DNA from 2 places in the Peribacillus sp. genome. Region 1 is predicted to be linked to the other one. Evidence: riboswitches for the same ligand, from Rfam matches in the RefSeq annotation. Region 1 holds a riboswitch; the other holds the start of a gene.
The links. A riboswitch is a leader RNA that binds a small molecule or an ion and turns the genes downstream of it on or off. The one in region 1 is predicted to bind S-adenosylmethionine.
Positions count from the first base shown of each region.

Region 2: it holds a riboswitch for S-adenosylmethionine, as region 1 does, so the genes downstream of both, AC52RT_RS09365 (hypothetical protein) here and fbpA (Fur-regulated basic protein FbpA) in region 1, are expected to answer to the same signal.

Region 1 covers NZ_JAZVJO010000470.1:2,002-5,159, reverse strand. Annotated here, with positions in the region: partial or broken gene helD (RNA polymerase recycling motor HelD) at 1-329, shown strand, start outside; gene AC52RT_RS15560 (MFS transporter) at 352-1,602, shown strand; SAM riboswitch class I at 1,691-1,797, shown strand; gene fbpA (Fur-regulated basic protein FbpA) at 1,940-2,128, shown strand; gene AC52RT_RS15550 (Spo0E family sporulation regulatory protein-aspartic acid phosphatase) at 2,326-2,499, shown strand; partial or broken gene AC52RT_RS15545 (CHASE3 domain-containing protein) at 2,664-3,158, shown strand, end outside.
Region 2 covers NZ_JAZVJO010000293.1:2,631-5,788, forward strand. Annotated here, with positions in the region: gene AC52RT_RS09350 (EamA family transporter) at 1-379, opposite strand, end outside; gene AC52RT_RS09355 (DUF5316 family protein) at 653-865, opposite strand; gene AC52RT_RS09360 (hypothetical protein) at 1,237-1,455, shown strand; gene AC52RT_RS09365 (hypothetical protein) at 1,498-1,827, opposite strand; SAM riboswitch class I at 1,900-2,000, opposite strand; gene AC52RT_RS09370 (GDSL-type esterase/lipase family protein) at 2,161-2,886, shown strand.

The DNA.
Region 1 (3,158 bases):
CTTTAATAGGAAAGACAGCTGCGGAAAGTGAAGGTGTTTATCAGAAATTAAAGAGTAAATTGGAGATCAAACTTATTAAGAAAGGTAAGTCTGAATTTGAAGATGGGCTCCTTGTGATTCCGACGTATCTAGCAAAGGGCATTGAGTTTGATGCGGTGATTATTCTGAATGCTTCGAGGGATCGATATTACTTAGAAAGGGAACGTAACCTTTTTTACACATCGTGCACAAGAGCCATGCATGAGCTTTGCTTAGTTTCCATCGGGGCTGTTTCGCCATTTATCTCTGAGGTGAGTAAAGAGTTGTATACAGGTGTAAAGTGGTGTTAAAATATACCTGTATTGTGAATTTATAAAAAATTGCAAGGTTTTGACGTCTCAGGAGGAAAATATGGCAAAGAAAACGAAAACGCTATCAAATCGTAAGTTATTGGGTATTGCTGGTCTTGGCTGGATGTTTGATGCCCTCGATGTAGGGATGCTATCATTTATTATTGTAGCCTTGCAGAAGGAATGGAGTTTAACGACTGAACAAGTTGGGTGGATTGGAAGCATTAATTCTATTGGAATGGCAATTGGTGCCCTAGTATTTGGGGCTATGGCTGATCGGGTTGGCCGGAAGAATGTGTTTATTATTACTTTGCTGCTATTTTCAATAGGAAGTGGATTATCAGCCTTTACAACATCGTTAGCGTTATTTTTACTTCTTCGCTTGCTGATTGGAATGGGATTAGGCGGAGAACTGCCTGTTGCATCAACGCTTGTTTCTGAAAGTGTTTCAGCCGATAAACGAGGAAGAGTAGTTGTACTGCTTGAAAGCTTTTGGGCTGCAGGTTGGTTAATCGCGGCCTTGATTTCTTATTTTATCATTCCTGCCTATGGATGGAGGATTGCGTTGCTCTTAAGTGCTGTACCGGCACTATATGCATTATATTTACGTTTGAATCTTCCTGATTCGCCTAGGTATACAGCATTAGAGAGAAAACAGAAACCTTCTATTTTACAGAATATGAAAAGTGTTTGGGCTAAAGAGTATGCTAAACAGACACTTGTTTTATGGATTCTTTGGTTCAGTGTGGTCTTTTCTTATTATGGAATGTTCCTATGGCTGCCGAGTGTCATGGTTATGAAAGGGTTTAGTATGATCAAGAGCTTTGAGTATGTGTTAATCATGACACTGGCTCAGCTTCCGGGTTATTTTACTGCAGCATGGTTTATTGAAAAATATGGACGGAAATTCGTGCTTGTTACCTACTTATTAGGTACGGCAGTCAGTGCATATTTCTTTGGAACAGCTGAGGAACTACCCTTGTTGCTCACATCTGGTATTATGCTTTCCTTCTTTAATTTAGGTGCTTGGGGCGGGTTATATGCTTACACCCCAGAGCAGTATCCCACCTCCATCAGGGGAACGGGTTCGGGGATGGCAGCTGCAGCAGGAAGAATCGGCGGCATTTTAGGACCGCTTTTAGTCGGCTATTTAGTTGCAGCAGGTAAAGATATCTCAATCATATTCACCATTTTTACTATAGCCATTGTAGTTGGGGCTGCTGTCGTGCTCTTTTTTGGTAAAGAAACGAAAAACACAGTGCTCAAGGATTAAGTAACTTATTTAAAATAAATTATTTGACAATTATTTAAAGAAGGTATATATTGTCAAGTACATCATAAACTACAAATATAAATTAATATTCTTATCTAGAGAGGTGGAGGGACTTGGCCCTGTGATACCTCGGCAGCAGACCCGTACCCGGGAACTGTGCCAAATCCAACAAGCCTTTGGCTTGAAAGATAAGAGAAGCCGATACGAATGTCAGCCTCTTCTTATTTTAGAAGGGGCTTTTATATTTAGTGTTCATGAAATATGTTTAGAATGTGTATGTAGATGGTATATAAACGTTGGCGCTATGCATACATGTTTTTGGAAGGAGCCAAACAGCTTGACCGAATTATTAAAAACAATAGAAACCAGAAAAGCTCTGTTAATTGAAGAACTACTTAAGCGGGGCGTATATAAAACATCTGATGAAAAGCATTTATATGATGCAACAATAAAAGTACTTGAAGATGAATTTTCACTTGCTAAAATCAACGAAGCGGCACCGACTATTAATTCTGTGAGTACCTAGCTTTGCAGAGTAAAATAAAAAGGAGGTCATTTCTTACTATCCACATGAGATAGAAATGAACCTTCTTTTTTCTCTGTTTACATTGTGAATAGTAGACGCTTTAGCGAAAAAACAAATATTTTTATTTTCTTATTGATTTAATTTGTGAATGATTTTATTATTAGGTTATTGTTAAAAAAAAGAAAAGGAGGTTCAATATGGCAACGAAGTCGTCTCATCTTATCATTGAAGAAAAACGCAAGGAAATGATACAGTTGGCAGAAGATTACGGCTATACAAGCACCCTGACTGTTCAGGCAAGTCAAGAGCTGGATTATTTGCTAAACACTTTCTCTCCGAGTTACCAACCTTCTCTCGTTTCTTCGAATTAGTCTAAATTTCGAATTTATGACAGTACTTATCCCCCATTCAACTCATTCCATTATCCGTTATTTGTGGTATAATTAAACATATTGAATTTCAGGATTTTGACTGATTTCTTTTGAAATGCGAAAGATGGAGGCCAGAAAAAAGTATTCCTGAGAGGCGGACTAGGATGTTTAAAGACCACAGATTTTCGATTCGTTCTAAAATAAGTTTAGGTTATTTTTTAGTTATTGTTTGCCTTGGAATCGCTCTGGTTTTAGTGAGCAGCAGAATCTCCTCTCTTCAGAAAGAACTTGATTTTATCGTAGCACATGACCTACAGGTTCATGAGTTAGCCAGCCAAATTGAAACTAGTTTGCTAAATATGGAATCTGGTCAGCGCGGCTATGTGATTACTCATGATGAAGAATACTTAGAGCCGTATTATAATGGGAAAAAAGATTTTGATAATGTTTATGCAGAGCTGTCAGATTTATTGGCAGATAACCCAGAACAGCAGCAAAATTTAAAGGATTTATACATAGATATTGAAAAATGGATAGATAATGCCGGGACACCGGTAATTAGCTTTGTTCAAAATGGTCAAAGTGATAATATTGAACGTTTTTTTCTGAATGACAGCGGAAAACAGGCAATGGGTGATATTCGTGACAAACTATCTTTT
Region 2 (3,158 bases), on a different contig from region 1:
TGATAATAATGAGTCCTAATACTTCTATTACACCTAATTCATGGGTGAAAAAGATAAAAATTAGGATTGCCGTAACGGCTCCAGAGGAGTTTTGGATAGGCGAAGCAATCGAAAGTTCCAAATATCGTAACCCGATATAACCAATTGCCATCGACAAAATGTAGAGTCCTGATACAGGTAAATAAGTGATTAAATCCATAGGATTAAAAGTCAATCCTTTGAATAAAAGATACCCTGTTGCATGCAAACCCATAACCAAGCCGACCATAATGATGATTTTAATATGGCTGAACTTATCATTACTATCTGTTCCTTTTTTATAAAATAGATCCGCGCCGCCCCATGCAAGTGCTGTGAGCAGAGCAAAAATAAACCACATAATGAATTCTCCTCTTCTTGTTTATTATACAAATATAGCAATGCGATAATTAAAACTCTTAATTATACAACGCATAAAAATCACGTCAAGAAGAAGTTTAAAGAAGGGTTCATTTAGAACGCACTTTCCCTGGATCCAGAGAAAGGGTTTTTTTGAAAGGATTATAACAAATTGCAGATTTACTGATACACAGTTACAAGGGTTGAGGGAAAAAATCAAAAGGCTGCCGACTCTTTCTCAACAGCCTAAAAAACGATATAAATAACCTGAGAATCATATTGTATTTTTAAAATACAACATTCCGCTTATGGCTAGAGAAAGGATGCCTAAAAATCCAGAATAAATCGCTATTCTTGTTCTGGATCTTCGGTATGTGGTTGTTTCATTGTTGAATGTATCTCTTTGCTGTTGAGGCGTCGTCCATGCCCCAACTGATATACCGGAGATAATGATACAGACTACACCGAAAAAAAAGAAGTACTGCAAAAAAACACCCCCTTTCTACTATTAGTACGTTACATATTCTTATAAGTTTCGCTATTAAGTAAAATGATTGATAAAATACCCACTCTTTCTATTCTGCTCATTTATTTAAAAACTAATAGGAGTTTCTGCCATTTTTTATTTATTAAAAGATTTATTTTTATTTAATCAATCGATTGATTAAATTGGTTAAACCATTGATACATAAGGGTTTTAAAAGATACAGACAGTTCGTTAATGATTTAGAAAATAAATTATTTAAATAATTTTTAAAATACAGTTTATTTGGGTATATACTTAAAGTAGATGAAGTAGGACAAGTGCTGTACATCCAGATCCTATTAGTTTAAAAAAACCGTAATGGAGGAATGGAAATGGAAAACATGACGATGAGTATGATGATGAAGATGTCAATGGAAAGAATGATGACAGAAATGAATGGTATGAAAATGATGATGACTCGAATGCAAGGCATGGAAATGAATGACGAAATGGGTATGGATATGAAAGAAATGATGATGAAAATGCAAGAGTGTGATGAAATGATTTCAACCATGATGCAAATGATGTCAGCTATGAAGGTTAACGCATAAAAAAAGATGGAGTATCTCATTAACGAGATACTCCATCTTTTTTTAGTTAGTTATGAACGTTTTACCCTCTAGACAGCGGATTTCCCGGCTGATTTCCATACGCTGTTGTTTTAAAGTCCAGAGCTTTTCTCCTATTACTTCTGAGATGGCTGAATCATTTCGCAGTTCTTTGTAAAGAGCCAGTATTTTATTATTTACCCGCTCAAAGGACTCCCATAGAGCCTGAATCTCCCAGGTTTTATCTGTTTTCTGATTATGATTTTTTAGTTGTTCAATTATTTCATTTTGCCAATGAATATCACCAAGATCTTTTGCAAATAGGTAAAGATCTAAGTATTCATCCACGGTTAAAAAGGTCTTATTATTTTTCATCGATAAACTCTCCTTTTCTATACAAAAAAACTCTCTTCCTAAGAAGAGGGCTTTTGTAAGAAAAGACACCTCCCCTTATCGTCCAAAGCTAAGCTTTGCTGGAATTAGCACCATCACTACGTGTGGTTGCTGAGGTTTCGTCGGGCCAGTCCCTCCACCTCTCTGGATAAGAGATATGTTTTTATTGTATAAATAGTATTTTGATTATTCTAATAAATAAAATTGAATTTGTCAATTGAATGTCGAAAAAATTACTTTAGACCTAAGAAGGATTTTCGATATAAACACGGAATTTGAACTAGTGAAGTCAAAAATTATCAAGGGGGAATTATTTTGAATCGGAAACAGAAAACTGCAAGTATCTTGTTAGCCATGTCTCTAGTAGTCGGTGTGCCATTTAGTGCTTCAGCAAAAAAAGCTCCTGCACCAGTAAAGGTTGAATATGTGGCATTAGGGGATTCGTTAGCAGCAGGGCTGTCACCGAATGGCTATTTGGATTATGGGTACGTTGATTATATTGCTGATTCATTTGTGGCAAAAAAGTATAAATTAGCTGACTTTGATAATTTCAGCGTACCAGGTTATACATCGGATCGTCTTCTGCTAGATGTAACGAAAAGCAAGAAAATCAGGAAGGAAATTAAAAGCGCTACTCATATTACCATTGATATCGGGGCAAATGATTTACTTGCCAAGATAAATACGGATCCTTCGAAAGCACCGGAAGCACTTGTCGCTGTTTCTACTAATCTGAATAAAATACTTAAAACAATTGACGGCCTTAATCCGAAGGTAAAGGTTTATGTAATGGGTTACTATAATTGTTTCCCCTATTATCCAGCTGAACAGCAAGCTGCTTTAATGCCGCTGCTAACAGGGCTTAATACGCAAATTAAGTCAGCAGCTACAGAAAATGGTGATACATTTGTGGCGACTGACAAAGCGATTGCTAAGAATTATAAAAAATACCTTCCAAATAAGACGAATATTCATTTGAGTGATTCTGGATATAAAGTGCTTGCAGCCGAATTTTGGAAGGCGATTAGTAAAAAGAAATAAATAGAGATGAGTGGAGTCCTCTAAGTGGAAGGGCTCTTTTTTATGAAAAATTATTTAATCAATCGATTGATTAAATTTTTTAAACATCATTGGCTTGAATTGTTTCGGTTGTTTATAGTAAATGCATATCGTATGTGTAACTAGTTTTTTTGAGGTGATTATATTGAGTTCTGGCAGCTGACCGACCAGCAAATAGAAGAAGTTAACTCTCTCTAGTTCGTTTTATTTGATCAGTTAAAACTAGGTCAGTTATGTCTAATAAGATGAATATT